DNA from 3 places in the Bradyrhizobium sp. BR 1433 genome. Region 2 is predicted to be linked to each of the others. Evidence: predicted binding sites of a transcription regulator. Region 2 holds the regulator's gene; each other region holds the start of a gene.
The links. Region 2 encodes LexA, which represses DNA repair genes until DNA is damaged. Its sites were predicted from a motif close to TGTTCNNNNTGTGTTCNG; they were not measured.

Region 1: ACSKB9_RS21415 (ATP-dependent Clp protease adaptor ClpS) is a predicted target of LexA. The motif match lies at 1,852-1,869, and genes of this name have one in related genera.
Region 3: ACSKB9_RS02530 (single-stranded DNA-binding protein) is a predicted target of LexA. The motif match lies at 1,910-1,927, and genes of this name have one in related genera.

What each region holds. Positions count from the first base shown of each region.
Region 1 covers NZ_JBPUGG010000001.1:4,400,897-4,404,169, forward strand. Annotated here, with positions in the region: partial or broken gene ACSKB9_RS21410 (mechanosensitive ion channel family protein) at 1-1,587, opposite strand, end outside; gene ACSKB9_RS21415 (ATP-dependent Clp protease adaptor ClpS) at 1,898-2,656, shown strand; gene ACSKB9_RS21420 (AAA family ATPase) at 2,559-3,273, shown strand, end outside.
Region 2 covers NZ_JBPUGG010000001.1:836,929-840,201, reverse strand. Annotated here, with positions in the region: gene ACSKB9_RS04170 (ComEC/Rec2 family competence protein) at 1-421, shown strand, start outside; gene ACSKB9_RS04165 (hypothetical protein) at 418-645, opposite strand; gene ACSKB9_RS04160 (hypothetical protein) at 791-1,219, opposite strand; gene lexA (transcriptional repressor LexA) at 1,476-2,180, opposite strand; gene ACSKB9_RS04150 (molybdopterin molybdotransferase MoeA) at 2,426-3,273, opposite strand, start outside.
Region 3 covers NZ_JBPUGG010000001.1:506,864-510,136, reverse strand. Annotated here, with positions in the region: gene gyrA (DNA gyrase subunit A) at 1-365, opposite strand, end outside; gene ACSKB9_RS02535 (DUF2306 domain-containing protein) at 590-988, opposite strand; gene ACSKB9_RS02530 (single-stranded DNA-binding protein) at 1,247-1,738, opposite strand; gene ACSKB9_RS02525 (outer membrane protein) at 2,188-2,952, shown strand; gene ACSKB9_RS02520 (outer membrane protein) at 3,212-3,273, shown strand, end outside.

The DNA.
Region 1 (3,273 bases), 3.6 Mb from region 2:
ATCTGCCGGTCCATCAGCGCATTGGCGACTTCCCAGATCACGGCCGCGGCCAGCGCGGCAATGCCGATCGTCACCAGCGCCGAGATCAGGCGGCTTCCGATCTGGCCGCCATAGAACCAGACGATGGCATCGACGCCCCAGACCTCGAGCAGCGCGACGAAGCCAATGAAGGCGATCACCGCCGTGACCACCTTGCGCAGCAGCGGCAGATAGCGGTTGGCGCGGGTCTCGAGTTCCTGGGAAGCGCTGGATCAACTCCGGGCTGATGCGGAAGCCGCGATCGATCAGGCTCAGCACCACCATGGTGACGAGGCGGGTAACCAGCAGCACCGCGACAGTGCCGACGAAATATTGCAGCAGCAGCGAATAGCCGTTGCGGATGTTGAGCGCCCACACTGCCCACAGCGCGAGGTCGAGCGCGATCGCCAGCACATGCCAGAGCGCCGCGAGACGGTTGCGCGTTCGCGCCGCAAGCCCGGTGCGATCGGCCGGCGCGCGGATGGCGTCGGCGACCTGGCGGCGGCACTGCAGGATGATGACGACGACGAACAGATGCACGACCAGCATCACGAGCCGGATCAGCGCGGCATAGCCGGCGCGATGCAGCCCGAGCAGCAGCGCGACATTGGCAAAGGCGATGCCCGAGACGCCGACGGCGACGATGCGCCGGGCCCAGATCTCGATATAGGCCGCGGTCTCGGCACGGACGCGGAACAGGCCGAACGGCCCTGCCAGCGCGCGCACCGCGCAAATCAGGACGCGCGAGAACACATAGGCGTTGACGACGGCAAGGATCACGAGCCGCGTGGTCGATTGATCGCCGATCTCGGTGCCGAGCAGCGCGGTGGCGATGCCGCCGAACACGACGACCGGCAGCAATTCGAGCAGCAGTCGGCCGAGCACGAAGGGCAGCCGGACCAGCGACTGCCAGGCCCGCGCCAGACTGAGCCGGCGCCGCTGCAACTCGGGCGCCGGCGTGACGTCGGCGACCGACGACGGCGGATCGACGCTGGCGAGCGTCTGTACCGGCACGCGCGCGGTCTGCGGCAGCCGCGCTTCCAGGAACGCGACGGGCCGCTTGATGAAGTAGAACACCACCCATTCGACGGCCAGCGCGCAGCCGAACACCAGCGCCAGCTTCCAGGCGATATCGATCAAGAGGCCATAGGCGGCCGGATCGTTGGCGGTGCGCACGAACCAGTAGTAGAACGCCGGGAAATGCGTCAGTGTGCGCGCGACGTCGGCGACCTCGCGCGACATCTCGCCGACCTGCTCGGACACCATCAGCAACAGCTGTGCGCCGAGGCTGTCGGCGGTGAGCGGGATCGGCGAATGCTGCTCCGGCGCAGGCGCCGGCTGTGCCGCCGCTTGCGGCGAGGCATTGGCGATGGCGCGCAGCGTGTTGATGATCTCGCCGCGCTTCTTGTCGTCCTGCAGCGTGTCGAGTGCACGTTTCGCCTGCTCGGGCGTCAGCGCGTCGCCGGTAGCGGGTTGCGGCAGCGCCGGCTTGGCGGCCGGCTGCGCGAGCGCGGGAGAGACGAACAAAGTGAAGACGAGAAGCAGCGCAAGGCGAAGTTTGTGCGACACGAGGGCCTCATAAAATAACTGCGCGACCGCAAACCCTTGGGAGGAATCTGCTCTCGCGCTCGCGCCATGTCGGATACTCCTTTTCGCCCCGATGGTGTGTCGGAAGTTTGCCGCTGTGACGGCCATCTCTTGGCATTTGCCGCAACACAATCGTCACAGGCGTTGAGCCGCGTTTACACTTCCAGTGCGCGTTCCCGGCCGGCTCACTACACGTCAGGGGTGAGACTGCAGAATCTTTCGCTTGACGCACAGGAGCCGCCGTGATGTTCTTACTTTGTTCTTTTGTTCCCAATTGCGTTTCGGGGGTTTCATGCACGACGTTTTTGCCGAGAACGGTCCGGTCAGGCTCTTCATCCATGATGACGACGAGACACCGATAGAATTCATGCGCAACCTGCTGCGCACGGTATTCGGCAAGTCCCGGAAAGAGGCTGTTGCCGTCACCGCGCGAATCGAGGCCCAGAACGGATTCGCATGCGGCCCCTATCCCGCGACGGTGGCCAAGGCACTGCTGGAGTCCGCCCAACAGCTGATCCGCAACAACGGGCATCCATTGCTGATCACCGCATCGGCCGCCGACGCGGCCCGGCCGTGCGATCTCTGTGGCGCGCTGGAGCCCGTCACCGACGTGTTTCTCATCCGCCGGACAGTCTGCCTGTGCGGCAACTGCCTGATCGCCGCGCGGGCAAGCTCGGAAAATCTACCGAGCGAGGAGTTCAGATATGCCTTCATGGCGCTCGATTGGCATTTTGCCGGGACGCCGCGCAATCAGATCATGACCCGGTCGCGACAATTTCCCGGTCACATGCGAGCGGACGTTCAGATCGCGATCGACAGGTTGTTCGATGTGCCGATCCATTTCTTCGGCATTCATGAGCAACACCGCTATGAGACCCTCGCGATTGCCTCGCTGATGGAGAACAGCCGCAACGCGCCGCCGATCGCGCCGCCGCAGTATCACGACGTCGACGTTGGCGAGCCTGAAGTCGGTGAAATGCCTGACCAATGGCTTGTGGCTATGCCAAACCGGAGAGCTGCGCTACGCGGTGCTGCTCAGCTACCATCGTGATTATCAGACCGAGCCGGGCTTGCGGATCGAGCTCGCGGTGCCCGCAGGCGTCGCCGGAAACGCCTTGGTGCAGCGAACCTTTGCCGAGTTGGAAGCGGCCGTGCACGCGGCACGATCCTATCGCGGCAAGATCCTGTCGCTGGAGGATGCCGCCGACTATCGCGGCCGCGCGCGCGGCGTGACCGTGCATCGCCTGCCGACGGTCGCGCGCGATGACGTGATCCTGCCGGACCGGACGCTGCGGCTGCTCGATCGCAACGTGCTCGGCTTTGTCGAGACCCGCGATCGGCTGCGCGGGCTCGGCCAGTCGACCCGCAAGGGCATCCTGCTCTACGGCCCGCCCGGCACCGGCAAGACCCACACCATTCGCTATCTCGCCACCAACCTGCCGGATCACACCACGCTGATCATCACCGCCGAGCAGGTCGGGCTGCTCGGCGCCTATATGAACCTCGCGCGGCTGCTGCAGCCCACCATGGTCGTGATCGAGGACGTCGACCTGATCGCACGCGACCGCGAGGACATGGGCGGACCGTGCGAGGAATCGCTGCTCAACAAGCTGCTCAACGAGATGGACGGCCTGAAGGAGGATTGCGACATCCTGTTCGTGCTGACCT
Region 2 (3,273 bases):
GGCGGCGGACGCCGATGCGCGCACCGCCACCGATGTGTCGCTCGGCGAGGGCGTCTCCTGCGATGCCGGCGGCTGCGTGACCCAGGGACCCGGCGGCGCCTTCGTCGCGCTGACGACCCGGCCGGAGGCGCTGGCGGACGACTGCGAGCGCGCAGGCCTGATCGTGACGACGCGGCCGGCGCCGCAGGGCTGCGCGACATCGGTGATCGATGCCGAGCGGCTGCGCCGCCACGGCGCGCTGGTGCTGCGACGGAGCAGGGACGGCTACGTCGTCGATGCGGTCAAGCCCGGCGGGATCGACCGGCCGTGGTCGCCGGCGGTTCCCGGCGACGGCGAGAGCGAGACGACGCTACGCGCCCCCGCGCCGCGGCCTGCGGTGGATGCGACGCCGGCCGAGACCGATCTGCAGGGCGATGATTAGCCGTGGTCTGGCGAGGGGCCGCTCGGCAGCTCGAACAGGCCGAGATGATATTCGTCGGAGTCGGGGCCGGCGTCGGGCTTCTTGACGAGAGTGAAGGAAGCCTCGGGAAATTGCTCCCAGACTTTCAGGTCGTCGGCCGTTACTGTCAGCCAACCGAACCGGAACATATAGCGGCCCGGTTCCGTGACGCGTCCAGCCTTTTGCCATGTGACCTTATCGACCACCGCGCACGTCCTCCGTGCCCGATGATGCGCCAAGGCGCCGGCCGACGCAAATCTCCTTCTGCGCCCCGGAAGCGGGAGTCCGGGGTCGCCCGAAATTGCTTAGGTCATCCGCCGCCGAACAGCTCATTCCGCGGCGACGATGCGCTCAACCCAAAAACAGCGTTGCGAATGCGGAGGGCCGCCGCTCCACAACCTTCGGCTTCTGCTCGACCGGCGGATGCAGCGCCGGCAATTGCAGCACGCTGACGCGCTGTCCCTCGACCAGCTGGGTCACCAGCACATGGCTGCCGTCGGGGAATTCGACCGCGTCATGATGCCGATCGGGCACGTCGGGCTCGACTTCGTTGAACACGCCGACGCGATAGTTCAGCGTCTTGGTCCAGATCCAGCGGCTGTCGTAGCGAACGTTCTCGGCGAAAGCGAGTTCGGTGCCCGGCAGCATGCAGACCGCGACAGTGGGATCGTTCTCCGAAGCAAAGCCGCGGGTCGACGTGCCGCGGAACGTCGTCGTGATCAGCGTCTCTCCGACAATGGCGGGGCGCGATGCCACGGCGTGCAGACTATAGTCACACATCGGATGGCTCCTCATTTCGAGGTAGCGACCCGTGCCTCTCCTTGAGGCATTAGGGCCTCTACCAGAGTGGACGATAGCGAACGAGCGTCTGCTCGTTTCTGGGCGATTGTACGACTGGTTCGAGACCGCCCCGATCACAAACACGCGACGCTGCGCGAGAGGTATCGGAGCGCATCGGACAGGCCGTACGGTACGCTATCTTTCAAGGAACGATCCGACGTGTTGCTCGTTCCCGGCCGCCGCAAGTATTTGCAGTTCAGTATTTGCGATAAAGGCCGATCAGCTTGCCCTGGATGCGGACCCGGTTCGGCGGCAGGATGCGCACTTCATAGGCGGTGTTGGCCGGCTCGAGCGCGATCGATGCGCCGCGGCGGCGGAAGCGCTTCAGGGTGGCTTCCTCCTCGTCGATCAGCGCCACCACGATGTCGCCGGTATTGGCGACGTCGTTGCGCTGGATCAGTGCCATGTCGCCGTCGAGGATGCCGGCATCGACCATTGAGTCGCCGCGCACCTCGAGCGCATAGTGCTCGCCGGCGCCGAGCATGTCGGGCGGCACGCTGATGGTGTGGCTGCGGGTCTGCAGCGCCTCGATCGGCGTACCGGCGGCGATCCTGCCCATCACGGGGACCGCGACCGGACGGTTGCCGTCGTCCTCGGCAATCGGCGGCGTGCTGGCGCGCCGGCCGAGGGTGCCTTCGATGACGCTGGGCGTGAAGCCGCGGCGACCGTTGCCGCCGCCGGCCGAGAGTTCGGGCAGCTTGATGACCTCGATGGCGCGGGCGCGGTTCGGCAGGCGGCGGATGAAGCCGCGCTCCTCCAGCGCAGTGATCAGGCGGTGGATACCGGACTTCGAGCGCAGGTCGAGCGCATCCTTCATCTCGTCGAAGGAGGGCGGTACGCCGGCCTCTTTCAGACGTTCATTGATGAAACGCAGAAGTTCGTACTGTTTGCGCGTGAGCATCTCGAGTATTCCCCCGGTTGATAGCGTCGTTCGATTCCGAGAACTCTTCTGGTGGGGCCTGCAGGCGGGGCCTGACTTCAGAAGCTCGTGCTCGTTGCACCTGCTTCCACGCGGCTTCCCGATTGTAGACACCAGTACTCGAAACAAATCATGAACGGACACTATATGTTCGATATGTGTTCCGCAACCACTTAATTTCCGGTGAACGCGCTCGGGCGACGCACAATCGGCGCGGTGGGAAAGCCCTATTCGGGTAGCGTCAAGATCTCGCATTCGCTGCCTTCGACGGCCGCCGCCGCGAACGGCGGACGCACGAGAAGTGCCCGTGCCGCAGCGAGATTCCCGAGCAGCGACAAGTCCTGCTGTGTCACCGGCGTTGCGATCAGCGTGCCGTCCTCGCGCGCTTCGAGGCGCGCACGCAGATAGTCCTCGCGCTGGTCGTTGGCGGCGAGGTCGCGGCCGAGCAGGGCGCTCGCGCGGCGATGATGAATCACTTTCCGGCCGCTCAGCGCCCGAATCAACGGCACCAGGAACAGGAAGGCGCAGACATAGGACGACACCGGATTGCCGGGCAGGCCGATCACCCGCATCGCGCCGAGCCGGCCATGCATCATCGGCTTGCCGGGCCGCATCGCGATCCGCCAGAACGCCATCTCGACGCCCTCGGCTTCCAGCGACCGCTTGACGAGATCGTGGTCGCCGACCGAGGCGCCGCCTGTCGTGATGAGGACATCGGCGCGGGCCTCGCGTGCCCGGCGGATACCGGCCGTGGTCGCCTCTACCGTGTCGGCGGCAACGCCGAGGTCGATGGTCTCGGCGCCTTCGGCGCGCGCCAGCGCCCGCAGCGCGTAGCCGTTGGAATAGACGATCTGGCCGGGACCGGGCTGCGAGCCCGGCATCACCAGCTCGTCGCCGGTCGCCAGCACGGCGACCTTCGGGCGGCGGCGCACCGCAAGTTCCGGATAGTTCATGGCGGCCGCCAGCGACAGCGCGCGGTCGGACAGGCGGCTGCCACCGGCGAGCAGCACCTCGCCCTCACGGAAGTCGACCCCGGCCTGGCGGATGTGCCGCCCGACGTCGGCGGCCTCTGAGA
Region 3 (3,273 bases), 330 kb from region 2:
ACCGAACCGAAATTACCCTGGCCGTCGATCAGCGGCACGCGCAGCGAGAAATCCTGCGCCATGCGGACCATCGCGTCGTAAATCGACTGGTCGCCATGCGGGTGATATTTACCGATCACGTCGCCGACGACGCGGGCGGATTTCACGTATTTCTTGTCCGGCGTATGTCCCTGCTCATGCATCGAATAGAGGATGCGCCGGTGCACCGGCTTGAGCCCGTCGCGCGCATCAGGCAGCGCACGCGACACGATCACGCTCATCGCGTAATCGAGGTAGGACTTCTTCATCTCGTCGAGAATGGAAACGGGACGAATATCTGAGGGTCCCGGCGGCTCGCCGGGCTTGTGGTCGTCGTTATCGGACAAAGGGGAAATCCGGTCGGTTCTACTGGGGAATCATATAGCCCATCGGGGGCCTGATAACCACCCTTGCGCGGCTCCGGCAAGCCGTTTTTCCGTTCGTTTTTTCATGCACTTACGGGGGGAGCGCCAAGGTTCCCACGGCTTGGTCGGGAAGCGCGTGGCGAATGGCGAACAGCAATGGAAAAATCCCCTATTCGCCACCCGCCATTCGCTACTTGTCTCTCCCGTCAGTGGCCGAAGACCACCGCGTGCATGATCCGCCCGGGCATGAAGGTGAACAGCCCGGCGATGAGCAGTGCGCCAAAGAAGATGCCGATCATCGTGAACCTGTGGCGGCGGACATTGTGGCTCCGTGCGGCCGTGACGCCGAGCGCCAGCATGGCGAGCGAGAAGATCGACAGCAGGTGGATCGGGCTCCAGGGACCAACCAGCTGGATCTGATGGATCCAAAACGAGCTTCCGGCGACCACCAGCATCAGGATCACCCAGATCCAGCCCAGGGTCCGGTGCGGCAGCGTACCCTTGGGGGCGGCGAGCTGGATGGAGCCGAGCACGAAGGCGGCCATCGCGGCAAAGGCGTGGAGCGGGATCGCAGGCGCAGCTTCGAGCAATGGCGCGAGGCTCATAGTGGCGGCCCTCGGGTGAAGCTGGCGGCCAGGCATTAAACGCCGCAGGCCAATGTAAATATCATTTACATCTGGCTGTGTCAAAGTCCAGGGAACCCGCATCCCTATACGTCGAACCACCGACATTCTGACAGAGAGTTACCGGGTTATCCTCATATTCCACACGAGGAAATTGCCGGTCCAGTTCGCAACGACCGTTCCGGGAAATGATCTTCACGGAACGACGCCTGACGAAATCGATGGAAGCGCGACCGCTGCTCAGAACGGGATGTCGTCGTCCATGTCGCTGTTGCGGCTGCCGCCACCCGCGGCGACGGCGCGGCGCGGCGCCGAGCTGACCGGTCCGGCCGAGCCGAAATCGCTGCCGCCATCATCGGAGAAGCTGCCGCCTCCACCACCGCGTCCGTCGAGCATGGTGAGGTTGGAGTTGAAGCCCTGCAGCACGACTTCGGTCGAATACTTCTCGACGCCGCTCTGGTCGGTCCATTTGCGGGTCTGCAGCTGACCCTCGATGTACACCTTGGCGCCCTTCTTCAGATACTGCTCGGCGACCTTGCAGAGGCCTTCGTTGAAGATCACGACGCGGTGCCACTCGGTCTTTTCCTTGCGCTCGCCGGTGCCCTTGTCGCGCCAGGTTTCAGAGGTGGCGATGGAAAGGTTTGCGATCGGACGGCCGTCCTGCGTCCGCCGGATTTCCGGATCCTTGCCGAGGTTGCCCACCAGGATCACCTTGTTCACGCTTCCTGCCATCGCATCATCTCCACTCAAAAACCGGGCGTCCGGACATTCGGCCGCCACTCTCAACCTTCGCCACTTACGTCGCAGGCGTCGTGGATGACCCTATACGCCGGTGCCGGCTCGCCGCCTTTGCCGTCGCGCCGGTTATCCACGGATATCGAGATATAGCACCGGATCCGGCACTGTTCCAGTTTTGTTCGCCACAACCATCCGTAGAAGCGGCCAGTGCCGCCGGAGCGGCAGTCGATCTCGGCGCAGGCCGACGCCCGGCTGCAAGATTTAGCAAAACAGCAAACAAATCAGTAGCTTGCCTTATCGATACTTCTCCCGCGAGTGTTGCATTTGGGAGACTGCGTATCCGGTTGAATCAGCGTATAGCTCCAACCATGGCGCGGGCGCTCGCGTCTGGGATCGTGCTTCGGGACCGTTTGGAAGCCGATCAGGGAGTTGGGGGACTGATAATGAAGAAGTTTTTGCTCGGTACGGTTGCTCTGATTGCGTTTGCTGCGCCTGCAGCGGCCGCCGACCTCGCTGCGCGCCCCTACACCAAGGCGCCGCCGCCGGTGGTTGCCCCGATCCCGGTGGTTGCCCCGATCTATGACTGGACCGGTTTTTACATCGGCGCCAACGGCGGCTGGGGCTCGAGCCACAATTGCTGGGACCAGCTCCCGGCCGGCATCTTCCTCGCCTCGGACGGTTGCCATGATGCAACGGGCGGCGTCGCCGGTGGCCAGATCGGCTATCGCTGGCAGGCCGGCACGTGGGTGTTCGGCCTTGAAGCGCAGGGCGACTGGGCTGACCTGAAGGGCAGCAACGGCAGCGCGATCTTCCCGGGCCTGTTCACCAACCAGTCCAAGATCGACGCGTTCGGCCTGTTCACCGGCCAGATCGGTTACGCCATCAACAACGTGCTGCTCTACGCCAAGGGCGGCGCGGCGGTGACCGACAACCGCTTCAACACCTACTTCACCCCAACCGGCGTGCTGGTCGGCAGCGCCAGCGACACCCGCTGGGGCGGCACCGTCGGCGCCGGCATCGAAGTCGGCTTTGCGCCGAACTGGACCGCGGGCATCGAATACGACCACCTGTTCATGCAGGACAAGACCTACAACCTGATCGCCCCCAACGGTACGCTGAACAGCACCATCCGCGATAGCCAGGACGTCGACCTCGTCACCGTCCGCGTGAACTACAAGTGGGGTGGCCCGGTCGTCGCGCGCTACTGATCGCGCCAAGCCAATTTGATCCAGACGAAAGGCCGGCCTCGCGCCGGCCTTTTTGTTTGTGCGCCGGCTTTTTCGTTGCGTGCGCACGCGCACCTCACCGGGGCCGTTTTCGGTGCGTTGTGGTTTCGCGGATACACACGTTCCGGCATTTCTCTGTAGAAGCACCGGCACGTCACGCGACACTGCTGTGACGCTCTCTTCAAAATCTTTGAAGGGACAACAAGAAAATGAGCAAGAAAACGGGACTCGGACTTTGAAAATCAGGAATGTTTTGCTGGCCTCGGCCGGCATGTTTGCACTGAGCGCTTTTGCACCGGCAAT